Regions from separate parts of the Lysinibacillus sp. 54212 genome, predicted to be linked through region 1. Evidence: predicted binding sites of a transcription regulator. Region 1 holds the regulator's gene; each other region holds the start of a gene.

The links. Region 1 encodes LexA, which represses DNA repair genes until DNA is damaged. Its sites were predicted from a motif close to CGAACATATGTTCG; they were not measured.
Region 2: the regulator LexA is predicted to act here: its motif matches at 2,747-2,760, upstream of parE (DNA topoisomerase IV subunit B).
Region 3: the regulator LexA is predicted to act here: its motif matches at 4,615-4,628, upstream of recA (recombinase RecA).

What each region holds. Positions count from the first base shown of each region.
Region 1 covers NZ_JBAFWZ010000013.1:75,625-83,354, reverse strand. The annotation lists gene V4T18_RS11130 (prepilin peptidase) at 1-310, shown strand, start outside; TPP riboswitch at 404-518, shown strand; gene thiC (phosphomethylpyrimidine synthase ThiC) at 743-2,518, shown strand; gene lexA (transcriptional repressor LexA) at 2,952-3,572, opposite strand; gene yneA (cell division suppressor protein YneA) at 3,744-4,079, shown strand; gene V4T18_RS11110 (YneB family resolvase-like protein) at 4,076-4,735, shown strand; gene V4T18_RS11105 (hypothetical protein) at 4,820-5,011, opposite strand; gene V4T18_RS11100 (DUF896 domain-containing protein) at 5,360-5,593, shown strand; gene tkt (transketolase) at 5,731-7,725, shown strand.
Region 2 covers NZ_JBAFWZ010000001.1:259,954-267,683, forward strand. The annotation lists gene V4T18_RS01230 (methyl-accepting chemotaxis protein) at 1-1,326, opposite strand, end outside; gene V4T18_RS01235 (HesB/YadR/YfhF family protein) at 1,517-1,813, opposite strand; gene plsY (glycerol-3-phosphate 1-O-acyltransferase PlsY) at 1,888-2,490, opposite strand; gene parE (DNA topoisomerase IV subunit B) at 2,781-4,751, shown strand; gene parC (DNA topoisomerase IV subunit A) at 4,755-7,175, shown strand; gene V4T18_RS01255 (MFS transporter) at 7,317-7,730, shown strand, end outside.
Region 3 covers NZ_JBAFWZ010000008.1:48,411-56,140, reverse strand. The annotation lists gene ymfI (elongation factor P 5-aminopentanone reductase) at 1-308, shown strand, start outside; gene V4T18_RS07405 (DUF3243 domain-containing protein) at 352-609, shown strand; gene V4T18_RS07400 (DUF3388 domain-containing protein) at 891-1,679, shown strand; gene V4T18_RS07395 (helix-turn-helix domain-containing protein) at 1,749-2,645, shown strand; gene pgsA (CDP-diacylglycerol--glycerol-3-phosphate 3-phosphatidyltransferase) at 2,692-3,270, shown strand; gene V4T18_RS07385 (competence/damage-inducible protein A) at 3,284-4,540, shown strand; gene recA (recombinase RecA) at 4,713-5,777, shown strand; gene rny (ribonuclease Y) at 6,111-7,664, shown strand.

The DNA.
Region 1 (7,730 bases):
GGATAGTATTGTCGGGGCAGCTGTCGGCTTTGGTTTACTATTTTTAATTGCCGTGATTTCAAAAGGCGGCATGGGCGGTGGCGATATAAAGCTGTTCTTTGTTATCGGCCTAGTGCTAGGAACAGTGCAAACCTTACTCACGCTATTTTTGGCTTCTGTCATTGGTATGGTGATCGGCATTATTGTGCTCAAAATACGGGGGCAAGGAAGAAAAACCCCTGTACCATTTGGGCCCTCTATCGCGATAGCTGCCATTGTTGTTTATTTTTATGGTGAGGAAATGATCGATTGGTACTGGCGTTTACTATAATCGCAATTATGAAAAAAACGGTGAATGACGAAATAGTATAAAAAATACCCTTTTATTTCAAGTGGTAATATTGTACAATAATGGTAATCGAATAGTGTTAACTAGGGGAGTCCAATGAGTTGGGCTGAGAGGGAAACGCTTAGAAGTTTCTTGACCCTTTGGACCTGATCTGGATCATGCCAGCGTAGGGAAGTTAGAAATCTTTAGTATATGTGAGCACTTCTACATACATATCGTAAGCTGGGTCCGTTTATGTTTCTAATAAATGGATTCAGCTTTTTTTGTATAGGAACGTTTTCATAGAATAGGTATCTGAAAAACGCGGTATCCGCTTGACCTATTCTAGTTGCGCTGTGCCTTTCTAGTTTGCCCCACTACTAATGGATTGATCTAGATCTCGTCCTTTACCAAATATAAAGGAGGAGTTTTTTTATGTCATCAACTTCATTAAACAAAGAAAACATTTCGATCATGTCCAACTTTCCAGGGAGTAAAAAAGTATATGTGGTTGGTTCAAGACAGGATATTAGAGTACCTATGCGAGAAATTGTGCTAGGTCCAACGACGAGTACAGTAGGGGAAGAGGAAAACCTACCAGTGCAAGTTTATGATACAAGTGGACCTTATACCGACCCGAACGCTTCCATCGATATAACAAAAGGGCTAGAGGCTCTTCGCAGTAAATGGATTGAGGAACGAGCAGATGTAGAAAAGTATGAAGGGCGACAAGTGAAGGCGGAAGATAATGGCTATAGTAATGAGGATGATCCTCGTGCTCAACACAACATTTTCCCGAACTTAAAGCGCCAACCATTGCGTGCGAAAGAAGGAAAAAATGTGACTCAACTTCATTATGCAAAAAAAGGCATGATTACACCGGAGATGGAGTTTATTGCAATTAGAGAAAATATGGAGCCTGAATTTGTGCGGAGTGAGGTAGCGAGAGGTCGTGCGATTATTCCATGCAATATTAACCATCCAGAGCTAGAACCGATGATTATTGGACGCAATTTTCACGTGAAAGTGAATGCCAATATTGGGAATTCTGCGGTTTCCTCTTCGATTGAAGAAGAAGTAGAAAAAATGATTTGGGCTACACGTTGGGGCGCTGATACGATTATGGATCTGTCTACAGGAAAAAACATTCATACAACACGTGAATGGATTATCCGTAATGCGGCTGTGCCAGTTGGGACTGTGCCAATTTACCAAGCACTTGAAAAAGTAAATGGAATCGTAGAAAATCTGACATGGGAAATTTACCGCGATACATTAATTGAACAAGCAGAACAAGGAGTAGATTATTTTACGATTCATGCTGGTGTCCTGCTACGTTACATTCCATTAACAGTGGAGCGTTTAACAGGCATCGTATCGCGTGGCGGATCGATTATGGCACAGTGGTGTTTAGCGCACCACCAAGAAAACTTTCTGTATACGTATTTTGAAGAAATTTGTGAAATTATGAAAGCGTACGATGTGGCCTTTTCGCTTGGCGATGGCTTACGCCCAGGCTCTATTCATGATGCCAATGATGCAGCACAATTTGCAGAGCTCGAAACGCTTGGGGAATTAACGAAAATTGCTTGGAAGCATGATGTGCAAGTGATGGTGGAAGGACCAGGCCATGTACCAATGCATCTTATTAAAGAAAATATGGATAAGCAATTAGAAATTTGCGAAGAGGCACCGTTTTACACATTAGGGCCGCTTACAACGGATATTGCCCCTGGCTATGATCATATTACATCTGCGATTGGTGCTGCGATGATTGGTTGGTTTGGCACGGCCATGCTTTGTTATGTGACACCGAAGGAACATTTAGGCTTACCAAATAGAGACGATGTACGTGAAGGGGTCATTACGTATAAAATTGCCGCACATGCAGCCGATTTAGCGAAGGGGCATCCGGGAGCGCAAAAACGAGATGATGCCTTATCGAAAGCGCGTTTTGAATTCCGTTGGCGAGATCAGTTCAATTTATCATTAGATCCTGAACGAGCAATAGAGTATCATGATGAAACATTGCCTGCAGAAGGAGCAAAGGTAGCCCATTTTTGCTCGATGTGCGGACCGAAATTTTGTAGCATGAGAATCTCACATGATATTCGCAATAGTGTCAAAGAAAAAGAAACGAAAGCGGTTGAAGAAGGTTTAAAGGAAAAGGCAAAAGAATTTAAAGAATCTGGCGGCAAAATATATCAATAGTTAGCGAAAAGGGCTGTCCGAAAATTTAGATGAAAATCTGGATTTTCGGCCGCCTTTTTATGATGGGGATCAATAAAATCTCTTTTGTAAAATAAAGCTACTACAATTACAAACTAAAAAAATCGATTACAGATTCGATTTTGGAGAAGCCGTATGTCCATCAATTAATTAAAGCGACTTCATATAAGAGATGCTGTTCATTCGTTAATTTTAATTCCATAATTGAAATAACTATAATTGTCATCTTCATATACTATTTTCTTCCGTTGATCTACATAAGCAAGAACCATCTATTGAATGGGAATGAAATGCAGAAAAACATAAGTATGCACGAATTTGCAGTAATGCTCACGTATTTATGAAATCAATACCCTTAAATATTCAGGAATGAAAAATGGAGAAGAAAACCTTGCGTATTCTTCTCCATTTATATTTATTGTACTGTTCGATATAAGCCTACAACTTTACCTAAAATCGATACTTGATTCACTAGAATAGGATCCATTGAAGAATTTTCAGGCTGTAAACGGAAGTGAGTTTTCTCTTTAAAGAATCGTTTTACCGTTGCCTCATCATCTTCTGTCATTGCAACGACGATATCGCCATTATGAGCTGTTGATTGCTGCTTCACAATGACAAAGTCACCATCTAATATGCCTGCCTCAATCATCGATTCTCCCATAATCTCTAGCATGAAAATTTGATCCTCACTCGTACCGTATGTATTAGGAAGTGGGAAGTATTCATCAATATTTTCAATTGCTGTGATTGGAGATCCAGCCGTTACTTTCCCGATTAATGGAACGTGAATCACTTCTTGTTTATTAACCGGATCAGCATCATGATCTAAAATTTCAATTGCACGAGGTTTTGTAGGATCACGACGAATCAAGCCCTTACTTTCAAGCCTCGCTAAATGACCGTGTACAGTTGAACTTGAAGCAAGACCAACAGCCTCTCCAATCTCTCGAACTGATGGAGGATAACCTTTTGCTCGCACCTCATCTTTAATAAATGCTAGTATTGCTTCTTGTCGTTTTGATACCTTTGTCATAGTGCTCACCTCTCTATTTTTATGTAGTTTCTTCTATCTAATTACGAACAGTATAACATTATGCGAACAACAATGCAAACATAGGTTCGAAAAAGAGTTGACAAAAACAAACGTTTGTTCTAATATGAAAACATACATACCGAACAAACATTCGTAAAGGGGTTTTTTATAATGAAATGGTTAAAACAAAATAGCTATATAGCACTTTTTTTCGCAGCTTCTCTTGTCTTTATTCTATACTTATTTATTACAGACGAAAAAATCGAGCACTATAAAAATATTACAATTGAGCAAGGCGATACATTATGGTCGTTAGCCGATCAATATCGTGGTAAAATGTCTACGCATGATTGGATTACGTTTGTAAAAAAAGAAAATGCGATGAAAACTGGCGCGATTGTAGAAGGACAAGAAATCCTTATCCCAGTTGAAAGACATTCAATCTATATTGCAAATTTAATAAAAGAAGATCATTATTCTGTAAAAGTGGCGAGTGAACAACAATGACAAACAACAACAAGGCAGTACTATATTGCCGAGTAAGCACTGAAAAATCTACACAAGAAACATCATTAATTAGGCAACGAGAGGAATTAACTCGTTATGCTAGTAATCTACAATTTTCAGTTGCAGCAGTTTTCGAGGATCAGCAAAGCGGCTATGATGTGGATCGTGATGGTCTGTTAGCAATGCTTGATTTTATGAAGGCTGAGAATATTACGACGTTATTTGTGCAAGACGAAACACGATTAGGACGTGGCAATGCACGAATGGCTGTCCTGCATTTATTGCAAAAAAATGAAACTACCGTGTATTCATTAAATGATGCTGGTCCACTTTCACTAAATGAAATGGATACAATGCTTTTAGAAATATTGGCGATTGTCGAGGAATACCAGCGGAGGTTACACAATGCAAAAATACGTAGAGGAATGCGTAGGGCAGTAGAAAATGGCTATAGACCAGAGTTGAATTTAAAAGAACGAGGAAATGCAGAAGGGCGTGAACGAATAGAAGTACCTATAGAAGAAATTGTTAAGCTTCGTCAAAAGGGACTTACGTTTAACGAAATCGCAAGCACGCTTCAAGGCTTAGGATTTCAAGTAAGTAAAGCAACCGTTCACCGGAGATATACAGAGTATACTGAAAGCAGTGTAAAATAATGTGTATAGCCGCCTCTTCATAAAATTATAGACCCGCATAAATTTAGTGGGCTACTACAACTTACTTCTTAAGTGTTTCCTAGACTAAAAAATCGTAGAGAGTATTGGAATGGCAAAAGCAATCGCTAAACAACTAATTGCTGCAAATTTGGACTGCTTTTCTAATCTCTCATCTTCAATTTTCAAATACTTCATATAGCTTAAAACAAAATATAACGTTAGTAACAAAAATACAGCTTCCACAACCATTAATACTGTAATCGTAGTATCTATCATATCGAATCTCCTTTTCCTATATTATAGATTAGGCTGTGTTTATTAAAAAAAATATTTCTTGTATAGAGGCGTGTTTGCTAGCGATAGCTTTATCGAAAGGAATTATCCGTTGAATAAAATCGAACATAGTGGCAAATAACCTTTTCCACGTTTTTTTAACACTGTAGAGTAAATTGACATACTTTAAAATTCTTATTTCCATTACAGAATAACCCAACTATGGAATGGATGAAGTTTCAAAACCTGTTTAAAGGAAAGAAAGTCTTTAGTCTGAAAGAGTTAACACTTGCATCATGTGCCTTTTTCTCATACCTTTGTATTATTGGAAATATGAAAGGTGAGAAAGCTATGTTATCAAATGAAAAAATCGCTCGTATTAATGAGTTATCGAAAAAAGCGAAGGAGGGCACATTAACAGAGGCTGAGGCAAAGGAACGTTCAATTTTGCGTAAAGAATATTTAGATACATTTAGAAGTTCAATGCGTCAAACAATTGAAAATGTCAAAATCGTTGATGCTGCTGGTAATGATGTAACACCAGAAAAAGTGAAACAAGCACAGAAAAATAACTTTTTGAATTAACCTTATTTTGCTTCGGCATTAATGTGTCATATTTAATAAAAAAGTATAACCTATTTGCCGTAAAAGCATTGTTTTCTTAAAGGTTCTTGACTACACTATATAAGAACAATAATTAGCACGAGAAAGGATGTCACAAAATGACACACAATGTGGATCAGTTAGCAATTAACGCAATCCGAACATTATCAATTGATGCAATCGAAAAAGCAAATTCTGGACACCCAGGCTTACCAATGGGTGCAGCTCCAATGGCATACACACTATGGACAAAGCAACTACGTCATAACCCTCAAAATCCAACATGGTATAACCGTGATCGTTTCGTTTTATCTGCTGGACATGGCTCTATGCTGTTATACAGCCTACTTCATTTAGGTGGCTATGGTCTTGAAATGGAAGAGATTAAAAACTTCCGTCAGTGGGACTCAAAAACACCAGGTCACCCAGAGTACGGTCACACAGTTGGCGTAGAAGCAACAACTGGTCCACTAGGTCAAGGGATTGCAATGACAGTTGGTATGGCAATGGCGGAGGCACATTTAGCTGCTACATATAATAAGCCAGGCCACGATATTGTTGACCACTATACATTCGCACTTTGCGGAGATGGCGATTTAATGGAAGGTGTCGCGGCAGAGGCAATCTCATTAGCAGGTCACCTACAATTAGAAAAGCTGATCGTTCTTTACGATTCAAATGATATTTCATTAGATGGTGATTTAGCTAAATCATTCTCTGAAAACGTGCAAAAGCGTTTTGAGTCATATGGCTGGAACTACTTACACGTAGGAGATGGTAATGATACTGATGCCATCAACAATGCAATTGAGCAAGCGAAAACTTCTAAAGGCAAACCAACTTTAATTGAAATTAAAACAGTAATTGGCTTCGGTTCACCAAATAAATCAGGTAAAGCAGATTCACACGGTGCTCCATTAGGTACGGATGAAGTTACATTAACAAAAGCAGCATACGATTGGGCACATGAGCCATTCCAAATTCCTGCTGAAGTGTATGACACTTTTAAAGAGGCAGCAGATATTCAAGGTGTCCAAGCAGAATCAGCTTGGAATGAGAAATTCGAAGCATATAAAGCAGCGTTCCCTGAGTTAGCTGAGCAATTTGTGAAAGCAATGGACGGTGAAATCCCTGCTGACTTTGATGCAGAAATTCCTGTTTATGAAGCAGGTAAATCAGTAGCGACTCGTTCATCTTCTGGAGATGTGATCAATGCTCTTGCGAAAAAAGTTCCTTCATTCTTTGGCGGTTCAGCTGACCTTGCTGGATCAAACAAAACGACAATGAAGGGTGCTGGGGACTTCTCAGCTGAAAACTATGCGGGTCGTAACATTTGGTTTGGTGTCCGTGAATTTGCAATGGGTGCTGCATTAAATGGTATGGCACTTCATGGTGGCGTAAATGTATTTGGCGGTACGTTCTTCGTATTCTCTGATTATGTTCGTCCTGCAATTCGTTTATCAGCACTTATGGGCTTACCGGTAACATATGTATTTACACATGATTCAATCGCTGTAGGAGAAGATGGTCCAACACATGAACCAATCGAGCATTTAGCTTCATTACGAGCAATGCCAAACCTTTCTGTGATTCGTCCGGCTGATGCGAACGAATCAGCTGAGGCTTGGAAGCTTGCGCTAACGTCTGAATCTACTCCAACGGTACTAGTTCTTTCTCGTCAAAACTTACCAGTACTTGATGCATCTATTGCTACTGTAAGTGAAGGCGTTGCAAAAGGTGCTTATGTGATTTCACCAGCTACTAAAGAAACACCAGATGCTATTTTAATCTCGACTGGTTCAGAGGTTTCATTAGCAGTTGAAGCACAAAAGGCGTTATTAAATGATGGAATCGATGCTTCGGTTGTATCTATGCCTTCTGTAGACCGCTTTGATAAGCAGTCGGCCCAGTACAAAGAGTCTGTATTACCTAAGGCTGTGACAAAACGTCTAGCGATCGAAATGGGCTCTTCATTCGGCTGGCATAAGTATACTGGTTTCGAAGGGGATGTACTTGCAATCGACAAGTTCGGCGCATCTGCACCTGGAGAATTAGTAATGGAGAAATACGGTTTCACAGTAGAAAATGTAGTAGCGAAAGTTAAAGCTCTATAAAATAT
Region 2 (7,730 bases), on a different contig from region 1:
AGTAATTAACAATCTTCCCTCATGTGATAGGGCAACAACTTCGGCTGTTCCTTGCTGTAATTCGGTTGCACTCTTACTTGTATCTTGAAGTTTTGCCGCATAGTCATTCATTATCGTTGATAACTCTGTTGTTGCTAGTATTTGTTTTTCTGTTCCTGTTGCCAGCTCTTCCATCGTATTTGCTATTTGTGTAGCACCTGAAGCAACTTCCTGTGATGCATAGGATAATTCTTCACTGAATGAGGAAACCTCTGTTGCAGATTCCGCTACTTCAGTGAATGTTTGATGTAGGTTCTTTTGGAAATGCTGCATATTTTCAATCAAGTCACCCACTTCATCCTTAGGCTTCTTAAGTTCCAATCGATTACGTAGATCACCTGTTGCTAAAATAGACATTTGTTGTGAAACAGCCTTAATTGGTTTGGAAATAGAACGACTAAATAGTAAAGAAATAATCACTACAACAATTATCGTAGCAAGTAGAACAGTAGTAGCGATTATAAGAGTTTGTCTTTTCGTAACGGCTATAACCGATATGTCTTGACTAGCTTGTATAATTCCGATAATTTTCGTGTTTGTCGGATCATACATCGGCATATACGTTTCAATTATTGAATCATTGTCCAAGCGAACCTTATCGCCTTTCTGAATTGAAGCCAGCAGTGTATCATTTTGTAGTATTTGACCGATATTCGTTTTTTCAGAAGAAACGACAACAGTTCTTTCTTCATTATATAAATCTATGCCAATATCCGGTAGTAAAGCTTGTAGTTCACCTAAAAAAGTATCATCTAAGCCCGTTTGTAGCGTTCCAATAATTTGACCATTCTGAACTAGAGGAACAAATGCACGAACCGATAGCCCACTACTACCAAACTCAAAGCCAGCACTCGTATTTCCTTTCAAAGTAGACTGAATTGCTGGTAAATCCGTTTTACTGTCACCATATGTATCCGGTTTATGGCTACGGAATATAACAATTCCATTAGGATCTCCGACTTCAAATACCGTCACACCATGCTCTGTTTGTAATCGCTGAAAAATAGGGATTAAAGCTTCTTCAATTTTATTACGATCACCAGAAGAGAATGCACTTAGTACGCCTTCATCTTCAGCATAGAGCTTTGAAAGGCTTAAAAGTTTGTCTGCGGTTGCTTCAAAATGAGTTTCTACTGTATGTTCGATTTCGATTTGCTGATTTTCACTCATATCATTCAAACTTTTTGTTGAGGTGAAAAATAATATCGTAACTGTTGTTATTAACGCAAGAATCGTTAACGATAAAAATACAGCTAATAGCTTTTTATTTAGTGTGTTAAATTGCATATGTTCTCCTTTCTACACATTCTATTCCAATATAACATAAAAATAGTTCGATTCGTCTATAGGTTTTGCGGGTTAAGGGTATAAAAGCACAAAAAAGCGTGGACTAGAAAGTAATATCTCTCTGGTTCACGCTATATTTTTGTCGTTGTTTATTTAGAAATGATGCACTCAAAACAAGTATGTCTGCTTTTCACACTGCCCGTTTATATTCATAAGTTAACTCATCTAACCTCTTATTTACTGTTACATATAAATCGTGCTCATTGAAAAACCACTCATCCGCTTTTTCTATATAAAAATGGATGCCTTCGATCACTGCTTCTACACCCATTTCATGTGGCATTTCACGATTCATCCCGATTGAAAAACCTTCATGGAAAGGGGAGGAGCCACCGTACCGTGCATAAAAACGAATATGGTCTCCTTGTTTAACTTCCATTTCGTCTTTAAACCAATGTAGTGCCTCATTTGTTACGATTATATTCATCCTGTTATCACCTCATGTATTATTATGCCATAACAATCTAATAAATATAAAAAAAGCCCTCTAATATAGAGAGCTTAAATCCACTTAACTTTTGGTTCAGTGCCTGCTTTAATACGTTTAATATTTTCTCGGTGGCGATAAAAAATAAAAGTAAATAGGAATGCTACTAAAATAAATAATGCCCAGTCTTCTTTAAAGAATCCATAAACTATACTATAAATTAGGGCTACTGATGCAGCAATCATCGATGTTAAACTTACAATCTTCGTAACTTTTAAAGAGAGAAAGAATGTAAAAAATAGTACAACAAAAAGTGGCCACGAATATCCTAATAACACACCTGCACTTGTTGCAACTGCTTTTCCTCCACGGAATCCTGCAAAAATCGGGAACATATGACCAACTACTGAAACGATCCCTAAAATTAGTGGATGAATTGTCGAATCTGCGAAAAACGGCATAAGTGGAAGTAATACGGCTGCTGTTCCTTTAAATACATCAATAATTGTTACAACAATACCTGCTTTTTTCCCTAAAATTCGGAATGTATTCGTCGCACCCAAATTTCCGCTACCATGTTGACGAATATCTGTCTTGTAAAACCATTTGCCAATCCATAAACCAGATGGAATAGACCCGATTACATAAGCACAAATAAGTATCAAAGTATTTGTCACAAGTTGTGCTCCTTTCAAAAATCAAAATTATTAGTTGGTACTAATAGGTTGTGATAACATTTTACACTTTTTTGATGTGGAAGGGAACAATTTGTACTACTTTTTATTTTTTTAGAAGGAATTCCTATCCATTTTCGTGAATACCAATAGAGCGTGAACTTTTAAACAACACATTTAAATGATACAATAAATGTCTAAAACCACTGTTAGACAATATTGACAGTGAATGCTACGATCAGTACGATGGAATAGCAACAGAACGTTTGTTTGTTTTTTGGAGGGGAATATATTTGGCAAAACAACAGCCTGGGATCGCATATAATGACGATGCCATTCAAGTATTAGAAGGATTAGAAGCAGTTCGAAAAAGACCTGGGATGTATATTGGTTCCACTGATGGTCGAGGCCTTCATCACTTAGTGTATGAGATTGTTGATAATGCAGTTGATGAAGCACTAGCCGGATTTGGTTCACATATTGTCGTAACAATTCATGAAGACCAAAGCTTAAGTGTACGTGATTTCGGACGTGGTATGCCTACAGGTATGCATAAAATGGGGAAGCCTACACCCGAAATTATCTTTACAGTCTTACATGCAGGTGGAAAATTTGGACAAGGTGGCTATAAAACAAGTGGAGGACTTCACGGTGTAGGTTCCTCCGTAGTGAATGCTCTGTCAACATATTTAGAGGTAACGATTCATCGCGATGGACAAATTCACCGTCAACGATTTGAACAAGGCGGAAAGCCAGTATCATCTCTTGAAATCATTGGCAAAACAAAGGAAACAGGAACACTTGTTCATTTCCTTCCCGATGCTTCAATCTTCTCTGTCACTAAATTTAATTATGATACGTTAGCTGAACGTTTACGAGAGTCTGCGTTTTTACTAAAAGGATTAAAAATCGAATTAATTGATAAGCGTGGCGAAGGTCAACATAATGTTTTCCATTATGAAAACGGCATTGAGGCATTTGTATCGTACTTAAACGAAGAAAAGGACGTACTGCATCCAGTAAAATACGTAGAAGGCACTCAACAAGAAATCGAAGTGGAATTTGCTTTCCAATTTAACGATGGCTATTCCGAGACAATCCTATCGTTCGTTAATAATGTTCGTACACGTGATGGTGGGACACATGAAACGGGTGCAAAAACAGCCTTGACACGCGTCTTTAATGATTATGCACGAAAAATTGGCCTCCTGAAGGAAAAGGATAAAAATTTAGAAGGTGCAGATATTCGCGAAGGCTTATCTGCCATTGTTTCAGTTCGTATCCCTGAGTACCTACTTCAGTTTGAAGGACAAACAAAAGGGAAGCTAGGAACAAGTGAAGCACGTTCTGCTGTAGATTTAGTTGTATCTGAGAAGCTCCTATATGTGCTCGAGGAAAATGCTGAGCTATCCGCTTCACTTGTTCGTAAAGCAATTCGTGCACAGCAGGTTCGTGAGGCAGCTCGAAAAGCGCGTGAAGATGCACGTAATGGGAAAAAGAATAAAAAGGCAAATACTCTTCTATCAGGTAAGCTAACACCCGCACAATCTAAAAATGCTTCAAGAAATGAACTTTATTTAGTAGAGGGTGACTCTGCAGGTGGTTCAGCTAAGCAAGGGCGTGATCGAAGCTTCCAGGCGATTCTACCACTGCGCGGAAAAGTTATTAATACAGAAAAAGCAAAGCTGCAGGATATTATGAAAAATGAAGAAATCGCTACAATCATTCATGCAATTGGAGCAGGTGTTGGAGCTGATTTTTCTGTTGAAGATTCCGCTTACGATAAAGTTGTCATAATGACCGATGCTGATACTGACGGTGCACATATTCAAGTACTCCTACTTACATTCTTCTATCGCTATATGCGTCCTTTAGTAGAGGCAGGAAAAGTTTATATTGCTCTTCCGCCTCTGTATAAAGTATCTAAAGGTAGCGGTAAAAAAGAAGTGCTCGAATATGCTTGGACAGAAAACGAATTACAAGCAGCAATCAAAAACATTGGCAAAGGCTATGTGATTCAACGCTATAAAGGTCTTGGTGAGATGAATGCGGATCAGCTATGGGATACAACGATGAATCCTGAGACGCGAACGCTAATCCGTGTCACGATTGAAGATGGAGCTCGTGCTGAACGACGAGTAACAACATTAATGGGCGATAAAGTAGAACCTCGTCGTAAATGGATAGAAGCCAATGTAAACTTCGGTATGGAGGATGAAGCCAATATTTTAGAAAATGAATTCATCCATCAAGAGGAGGAATAACAAATGACGAGTGAACGTTTTCAAGATTTACCATTAGAAGAAGTTATGGGTGACCGATTTGGTCGCTATTCAAAATATATTATTCAAGACCGCGCACTACCTGATGCACGAGACGGTTTAAAGCCAGTACAAAGACGTATATTATACGCGATGTTTTCAGATAACAATACACATGATAAACCATTTCGTAAATCTGCCAAAACAGTCGGAAATGTAATCGGTAACTATCATCCACATGGTGATTCATCCGTTTATGAAGCGATGGTTCGTATGAGTCAGGATTGGAAAGCGCGCCATATGCTAATCGAAATGCATGGTAATAACGGTTCTGTAGATGGCGATCCAGCTGCTGCGATGCGTTATACAGAAGCCAGATTATCGGCTATTGCTGCTGAAATGCTACGTGATATCGGAAAGCGTACCGTAGAATTTGTACCAAATTTTGACGATCAGGATGTTGAGCCAACTGTTTTACCTGCACGATTCCCTAATTTACTTGTGAATGGCTCTACCGGAATTTCTGCAGGCTATGCAACAGATATTCCGCCACATAACTTAACAGAATCTTTAGATGCCGTATTAATGAGATTGGACAAACCACAAGCATCAGTGGACGAGCTCATGACAGTATTAAAGGGCCCTGATTTCCCAACTGGAGGAATAATTCAGGGGGTAGACGGGATTAAAAAAGCTTATGAAACTGGTCGTGGGAAAATCATTGTTCGAGCAAAAGCTGAAATTGAAGCGATTAAAGGGAGTAAGGAGCAAATTGTTGTACACGAGCTTCCTTATGACGTAAATAAAGCGAACCTTATTAAAAAAATTGATGAGCAACGTGTTGATAGACGCTTAGAGGGAATTGCAGAAGTACGAGATGAATCTGATCGAACAGGGCTTCGTATTGTGATAGAAATGAAAAAAGATGTTCAGGCACATGGTATCTTAAATTATTTATATAAAACGACAGACCTGCAAGTAACGTATAACTTTAACATGATTGCCATTCATAATCGTCGCCCAACAATGATGACCCTACCTCTGCTTTTAGATGCGTATATTGCGCATCAAAAGGAAGTCGTCACAAAGCGTTCGGAATACGACTTAATGAAAGCAAAAGACCGCTTACATATTGTTGAAGGACTTATGAAGGCTTTATCCATTTTAGATGAAGTCATCGCAACAATTCGTGCTTCTCAGGATAAACGCGATGCAAAAAATAATTTAATTACGAAGTTTCAGTTTACAGAAGTCCAATCAGAAGCAATCGTTAGCTTACAACTATACCGTTTAACAAACACTGATATTACAGAGCTTCGAGCAGAGCAGGATGAACTATCGAAGCTAATTGAACAGCTAACAGCAATATTAAATGACGAGAAAAAGCTTGTGAAAGTGATAAAACAAGAACTATCGGATATCAAAAAACGCTTTAGCGAGCCACGTCGTTCGCAAATTCAAGCTGAAATTGAGGAAATCAAGCTAACATTAGATGTGCTTGTTCCGAGTGAGGAAGTCGTCGTGACCGTTACAAAGGATGGCTACGTGAAACGAACGAGCCTTCGTTCACATAGTGCATCTAACGGTAAAGATTTCGCTATGAAGGAATCGGATTACTTACTATATGAGGAAAACATAAATACACAGCACCATTTGTTAATATTTACGACTAAAGGGAACTATATTTATCAACCAGTGCATGAGTTACCAGATATTCGTTGGAAGGATCTCGGCCAGCATATATCAAGTATTGTACCACTCGATGCCGAAGAAGAAATTGTATCGGTTATCGGTATAGAAAAATTTGAACAAGATAATGTTTACGTCTTTACAGCGACAAAAGACGGACAAATTAAACGTTCAGCACTATCTGATTATGCTGTTACACGTTATTCGAAACCAATTAAGACAATGAATTTGAAGGGTGACGATGTAATGATTCTTGCTTCACTCGTCACACCTGAGCAAGAACTATTACTAACGACTAATACAAGCTATAGTATTCGTTTCCCAATGGAAGAACTTCCTGTTACTGGCGTTAAAACAGGTGGAGTTAAAGGCGTACAATTAAAAAATGACGAGTATTTGGCCTCTGCTAATGTGTTAAAGCCTGGAGCAGAGCAGGATATCGTTATCGTTACGCAGCGCGGCGCTGTCAAACGTATGAGCTTATCAGAAATTGACCTTGGCAATCGAGCAAAGCGCGGTGTAGTAACCTTAAAAGAATTAAAATCTAATCCTCATCGCGTATATGCAATAGTTGTCGTGACTGTTTCTGACACGGTCCTACTTGAGACAGAGAAGGGCGTACAGGAGGAAATTGCTGTCGTAAACCTATCTCGAGCAGATCGATACTCAAACGGCTCCCTACGCATTGATACCGCTTCTGACGGCGCACTTGCCCGTGTAACTAGAGTAAAAAAATAATCCACATTAAAGGTAATCTCGGAAGATGAGATTACCTTTTTTTCGATTACTAAATTATAGCTACCTAAAGTCGTATTGACTTCCTAACGTAATTTCGTTACACTGCAGTTATTTCGTATATCTAAATAAAGGACGGAATTTATGTGGCAGAATCGAAATGTTTGGATCATTTTAATAGGGGAATTTGTGGTGGGGCTCGGTTTATGGGCTGGTATAATTGGAAACCTTGCTTTTATGCAGGAAATCATTCCTTCAGACTTTAAAAAATCAATCCTACTTGCTATTGGTATGCTTGCTGGGGTAATCGTTGGCCCATTAGCAGGAAGGTTGATAGATAGCAGCAAAAAGAAAAATGTTCTAATCTGGGCAAGTATCGGAAGAATCATTAGTGTATGTATTATGTTTGTTGCACTAGCAACTGACTCTGTCATTTGGATGCTTTTATTTTTAATCAGCTTACAAATAGCAGCTTCTTTCTTTATGCCTGCATTACAAGCAGTAATTCCAATGATAGTGAAAGAAAAGGATTTAATGGAGTTAAATGGCTGGCATATG
Region 3 (7,730 bases), on a different contig from region 1:
CGGTAGGTGCAGCAGGGGAAACGGTGTATTCTGCTGTTAAAGGTGCTCAGCACAGCTTTGTAAAGGCGTATGCGCAAGAAGTGGCGTATAATGGTATTCGTGTAAATGCAATAGCGCCAGGCATTATTGATACAACGATGAATCATCATTTAACTTTACAAGAAAAAAATAGTATTGCCGAGGAAATTCCTCTCCAGGCACTGGGTCAGACGGAAGATATAGCGAATATGATTGCCTTTTATTTGAGTGGACAGGCAGATTATGTTACAGGACAAATCATTCATGTAAATGGTGGATGGTACATATAATTGCCTTCCTTGCACATACTAACGGTGTAAAGGAGGCGATAACATGGGTGTACTTGATAACTGGCAGCAATGGACATCATTTTTAGGGAAACAAGTTGAAGACGCGAAAGATATTGGCATGCCAAAAAAAGTAATTGAAAAGGCAGCCGTTCAAATTGGGGAATACTTAGCGAAAAATGTAGATCCTCAAAACGAACAAGAGCGTGTTCTTTCCGATTTATGGGCTGTAGCTTCTTCAGATGAAAAACAATCTATTGCTAGCTGTGTAATTAAGCTCGTACAAAATAAACATGTACAATAGTTAAAATTAAAAATTGAATAGCATTTTCAGAAAGGGAGCCAATTTGGTTTCCCTTTTCCGTTTAGCCTTTGCATAAAAAAATTAACTACTTTCGTCAGCTAATTATAATTTTTATTCTGATATAGTATGACTTTTGAAAGGTTGGTAAATTTTTTATGTATAAATTTTAAAAGAATGATCAAAAAACAGTTGTTTCGAACTTTTCAATACATATAAAATGGGCTATGATGGAACTTATAAGGAATTTTTACGTTTCTAATATAGAGGGGACGGATTCGTTCATGGGTGAATGGTATTTCGAATATGAAATTCAGGTCAATCGTCCTGGTTTGCTTGGAGACATTGCTTCGTTACTAGGGATGCTAAGAGTTAATATTGTAACGATTAACGGTGTCGATGAAGTGCGTAGAGGGATGTTATTAAAGGCTGAAAAAGATGAATCAATCGAACGTTTTATTTCTATTGTTTCGACTATGGAAAATATAAACGTGACAAAATTTCGAGAGCCAAAGCTACGAGATCGTTTAGCTGTCCGCCATGGTCATTATATTCCTAAAGATGCTGATGAAAAAAATACATTTCGCTTTGTCCGTAGTGAGCTAGGGATCCTAGTTGATTTTATGGCAGAGTTATTTAAAAAAGAGGGAAATAAACTAATAGGTATTCGAGGAATGCCGCGGGTTGGTAAAACAGAATCGATCGTAGCAGCAAGTGTTTGTGCGAATAAGCGTTGGATTTTTCTTTCTTCCACAATGATTAAGCAAACGGTTCGAAATTCATTAATAGGAGATGAGTTTAACGGCAATAATATATTTATATTAGATGGTGCTGTAACGAGAAACTCTAATGATGAACGACATCAGCAGTTAGTACGTGAAATGATGCGAATGGATACGGTGAAGGTTATTGAGCATCCAGATCTTTTTGTTCAGCATTCTGAGTATAAACTGGAGGATTTTGATTATATAATTGAGCTTCGTAATGATCCGGATGAAGAAATTACGTATGAAATTATTGAAAAAAATAATATGATGTCTAGTGGAAATGATTTCGGAGGCTTTAATTTTTAGTTTCCTTTAATAAACCGATTTACCATCGTATCCGACTATGGAAATGTATAGAATTTGATTAAAAAGTAGGTGTTATTGTTGACAGAACTTGGGGCTCGCCTTAAGGAAGCGAGATTATCTAAAGGATATAGCTTGGATGATTTACAAGAAATAACGAAAATTCAAAAGCGTTATTTAGTTGGAATCGAAGAAGGTAACTATTCGATAATGCCTGGGACGTTTTATGTTCGTGCTTTTATTAAACAATACGCTGAAGCAGTAGGTTTAAATCCAGACGAATTACTTGAACAATTTAAAACGGACGTTCCAGGAACACAGACAGAGGAAGTTGCGCAATCGTATGCTCAAAGCCCGAGTCGTAGAAAATTGTCTTCTAGATCATCTAGTAAAATGATGGAAGCCATGCCTAAAATAATTGTTGGGCTATTTATAGTTGTTATTATTGTTGTCATTTGGTCATTATATTTAGCAAAAGGGAATAAAACTCCAGATGCAGTGGATAATTCGACTCCTCCGTTTGAATATGATAAACCGAATATAGAAAAGCCAAAACCAAATGATAAGCAAGACGATGAAGGGCAAACAGCTGGGCAAGAGGATCAGGACGCTCAAAAAGATGATGAAGAAGAAAAGCCAGCCACACCTCAGCAAGTGATTTCTACAGGTGTTATAGACGGTGAATCGACAATTTATGAAGTGTCGGGTGTTGATAAATTAAACATTCGTGTAGAAGTGTCTGGAGATTCGTGGGTAGGCATTCGTAATGAACAAGGAGCAGAGCAAATCGATGATAAGGTGTACACGGCAGGCATGGTAGTAGAGCATGATTCTACAGAGGCTGGCTATGCACGTATTCGTTTAGGAAACACAACAGTAACTAAAGTATTTGTGAATGATATCGAATTACCGTTTGCTCAAGACCGCGTTTCACAAAATATTATTTTAAAATTAGTTCAAGAACAATAGTCATCGAGTATGATGACTATTTTCTTTCGATGAAAGGTGTTAACAAATGAACATTCCAAATAAGATTACAGTCTCTCGTATTTTATTAATCCCCGTATTTATGATTGTAATACTGTTTGACTTTGGTTGGGGAAATATGGAACTATTTGGTGCAGAAATGCCCGTTACTCATTTTGTAGGAGCGCTTATTTTTATTATTGCTTCTGTAACTGATTGGGTAGATGGCTATTATGCACGAAAATACAATTTAGTAACGAACATGGGGAAATTTTTAGACCCACTTGCAGATAAACTATTAGTATCGGCTGCCTTTATTTTATTAGTAGACCTAGGGCTAGCCCCAGCTTGGATTGTGATCCTTATTATTTCACGTGAGTTTGCTGTAACGGGTCTGCGCCTGATCCTAGCCGGTCAAGGTGAGGTTGTAGCAGCAAATCAGCTAGGGAAAATTAAAACATGGGCGCAAATTGTTGCCATTTCGGCTTTATTGCTACACAATACAATTTTCACTTTAGTAGGTATTCCATTTGACGATATTGCCCTTTATGTAGCCTTATTCTTTACGATTTGGTCTGGTTGGGATTACTTCTATTTAAATCGACGTGTTTTATTAGATTCAAAATAAGCGAGGTTTTCTTATGAATGCTGAAATTATTGCAGTTGGCTCAGAGCTTTTACTCGGTCAAATAACGAATACAAATGCAAAGTTTATTTCAAGTCAGCTATCCGAGTTAGGTATTAATGTGTTCTATCATACCGTTGTAGGCGATAATAGTAGTCGATTACAGGAGACAATTCGTATTGCCGAATCGCGCGCGGATTTAATTATTTTCTCTGGTGGCTTAGGTCCAACAAAGGACGATTTAACGAAGGAAACGATTGCAAAGCACTTAGGAACTACGCTTACATTTGATCCTGTAGCGCTTGAATCTATTGAGTCATATTTTGTGAGACAGGGCCGAGTTATGACCGAAAATAATCGTAAGCAGGCACTTGTGCTTGAAGGTTGCGATGTCCTAGCTAATCATCACGGAATGGCACCTGGCATGCTTTACGAAAATGATGGTCGCTTCTATTTGCTGCTTCCAGGACCACCAAAGGAGCTTCAGCCTATGTTTCAATTTGAAGCGAAACCGCTCCTAGCTGCACGTTTAACAGATGGTGCTACAATTGTTTCACATGTGCTGAGATTTTATGGTATTGGTGAGGCAGAGCTTGAAACACGTGTGCAAGATATTCTTGAAGCTCAATCAAATCCAACTGTTGCACCGCTTGCGGCAGATGGTGAAGTAACGTTACGCATAACAGCTAAAGCGAGTACTGAACAGGAAGCTTGGCTATTGATTGAAGCAAAAAAGTCGGAAATACTAGCGTTAGTAGGAGAATACCAATATGGTGTCGATGATGAATCATTAGCATCTAAAATGGTAGAAATGCTCCTAGACAACGGTTTAACAATTGCAGCGGCCGAGTCTTTAACGGCAGGACTATTCCAATCCGAGCTTGCGGAAATTCCGGGAGTGAGTCAAGCACTAGTAGGTGGTGTGGTAACCTATACAGAACAGGCAAAAATGGACCAGCTTGGTATTTCAGCCCAGCTGTTAAAAAATCATGGCGTCGTCAGCAGTGAATGTGCGGGTTGGATGGCGAAAAATGTTCGTGAAAAATTTGGAACGAGCATTGGAGTTGGCTTAACAGGTGCTGCCGGTCCTGATTCACATGGCAATGAGCCAGCTGGGACAATATGGATCGGTATTAGCCTAGGTCAGGAACCACCAGTTACATATCGCCTGCAACTGTCTGGATCTCGTAACACGAACCGATTGCGTGCTGTAAAATTTACATTTAGTTTCTTAATGAGAAAATTCGTTGAAAAAGGTTATAAGAAGCGTTAAACGAAAGAAAGCTATAGCTGAAAATAAAAATTTGGGCTTAAATAATGGTCCAAATTTTTATTTTAGGCAAAAATCGAAAATATGTTCGCTTTTTTCTTGAGTATTGTCTCATTACCAAGTATAATAGAAACATAACGAAAACAGAGTATCGAATTTAAAGGAGGAACTATTTGTGAGTGATCGTAAAGCAGCCTTAGATATGGCGTTAAAGCAAATTGAAAAGCAATTCGGTAAAGGGTCTATCATGAAATTAGGAGAGACGACTGACCGTATGGTAGAAACATCGTCAAGTGGTTCATTAGCGCTTGATGCAGCATTGGGGGTAGGTGGCTACCCACGCGGGCGTATTATCGAAATTTACGGCCCAGAATCTTCTGGTAAAACGACTGTAGCCTTACATGCCATTGCAGAAATTCAAGCTAATGGCGGACAAGCAGCTTTTATTGATGCTGAGCATGCGCTGGACCCAGTATACGCGCAAAAACTTGGCGTAAACATTGATGAGCTTTTATTGTCACAGCCTGATACAGGAGAGCAAGCTTTAGAAATCGCAGAAGCATTAGTACGAAGTGGTGCCATTGATATTTTAGTAATTGACTCTGTAGCCGCACTAGTCCCGAAGGCAGAGATTGAAGGGGAGATGGGTGATTCTCACGTAGGTTTACAGGCCCGTTTAATGTCACAAGCCCTTCGTAAGCTATCAGGATCGATTAATAAGTCTAAAACTTTAGCAATCTTTATTAACCAAATTCGTGAAAAAATTGGCGTTATGTTCGGTAACCCAGAAACGACACCAGGTGGTCGTGCTCTTAAATTCTACTCGTCAGTGCGCTTAGAAGTGCGTCGTGCAGAAACGATCAAACAAGGCACTGAAATGGTCGGTAATAAAACGAAAATTAAAATCGTGAAAAATAAAGTAGCACCGCCATTCCGTACAGCAGAAGTAGATATAATGTATGGTGAAGGTATTTCAAAAGAAGGCGAAATTGTTGATTTAGGTGCTGACTTAGATATTATTCAAAAGAGCGGATCTTGGTATGCATACGGAGATGAGCGTTTAGGGCAAGGACGTGAAAATGCAAAACAATTCTTAAAAGAAAATCCTTCTTTACGAGATGAAATTGCCAATAAAATTCGCGATTCATATGGTATTAGCTCAAGTAACTACACGATTGGTGGCCATGATGACGACGAAGAAATGGATGAAGAATTAGCATTACTTTTAGATGATAAATAAGTAATAATCAAAGAGTGATTACAGGCTGATTTAGAGTCTGTAATCGCTCTTTTATGTTAATACATAGCAAGTATTGAGAGAAATTGGATTCCTATGAAAAACCGTGCTGACTTTTTAAGTTATTTATTAATACTATAAAATTTTAGCCTAATCTTATAAAAGATTTGCTAAAACCTTATAGAACTAGGGGAATCCTTGACAGAGCTAGTATGGAAATATACAATTAACATGTATAATTTCTAAATTTTGAAATGAAATAGGCAGTATGTTGTTAAATCAATATATCGGCCGACTAGAACATCAGACATAAAAGCAAGTAGGAGGGGTTATATGATGGACATGATATTCCCTGCTTTGCTTGGATTCGCTGTCGGTGTCGCTGTTATCTATTTCTACATGAAACAAGTGAATGAATCAAAGGTGACTGGTGCCAAGTATCAAGCTCAGGCGATTGTTGAAGAAGCAAAACGCGAGGCAGATGCATTGAAAAAGGAAGCACTACTTGAAGCAAAAGATGAAACTCACAAATTTCGAACTGAAGCTGAAAATGACATTCGTGAACGTCGTGGAGAACTTCAGAAACAAGAGAACCGTTTATTGCAAAGAGAAGAGAATCTTGATCGCAAGGATGATGCTCTGAACAAAAGAGAATCTGGCTTAGAGCGCAAGGAAGAAGCTCTAGCCGAAAGACAACAGCATATTGAACAGATGGAAAGCAAAGTGGAAGAGCTTGTTCTGGCTCAAAAGTCAGAACTAGAACGGATTGCAGCCTTAACACGCGAAGAAGCGAAAGGAATCATTTTAAAGCAAGTTGAAAATGAACTTTCAACAGACATCGCTGTTATGACGAAGGAATCAGAGACACGTGCAAAAGAGGAATCTGATAAAAAGGCACGCGAAATTTTATCTCTAGCGCTACAACGTTTTGCAGCAGACCATGTTGCAGAAACAACAGTATCGGTTGTAACTTTACCGAATGATGAAATGAAGGGTAGAATTATCGGTAGAGAAGGGCGCAATATTCGTACGCTGGAAACTCTTACGGGTATTGATTTAATTATCGATGATACACCTGAAGCGGTTATTTTATCTGGGTTTGATCCAATCCGTCGTGAAACAGCCCGATTAGCCCTAGAAAAACTAGTACAGGATGGTCGTATTCATCCAGCTCGTATCGAGGAAATGGTTGAGAAATCACGCCGTGAAGTGGACGAGCAAATTCGTGAAACAGGTGAGCAAACAACTTTCGAGGTTGGTATCCACAATTTACATCCAGATTTAATGAAGATTTTAGGTCGCATGAAGTACCGTACAAGCTACGGTCAAAATGTATTAAAACACTCCATCGAAGTAGCGCACTTAGCTGGTCTACTTGCTGCGGAGTTAGGGGAAGATGTCACTTTAGCAAAACGTGCTGGTCTACTCCATGATATCGGTAAGGCAATTGATCATGAAGTAGAAGGTAGTCACGTGGAAATTGGCGTGGAGCTTGCAACAAAATACCATGAGCATCCAGTTGTTATTAATAGTATTGCATCCCATCATGGTGACACAGAGGCAACATCTGTTATAGCTGTGCTTGTTGCTGCAGCCGATGCATTATCAGCTGCACGTCCAGGAGCTCGAAGTGAAACATTAGAAAATTACATTCGTCGTCTTGAAAAGCTTGAAGAAATATCTGAAAGCTACGAAGGTGTTGAGAAATCATTTGCCATCCAAGCAGGACGTGAAGTGCGTATTATCGTACAACCTGACAAAATCGATGACCTTGCTTCACATCGCTTAGCTCGAGATATTCGTAAGCGAATTGAAGAAGAATTAGATTATCCAGGTCATATAAAAGTAACAGTCATTCGAGAAACACGTGCTGTAGAATACGCAAAATAAAAGAATGAAAATAAATGAAAGGCAGTTTCTTGTTCACAATGAACAAGAGGCTGCCTTTTTATGAGG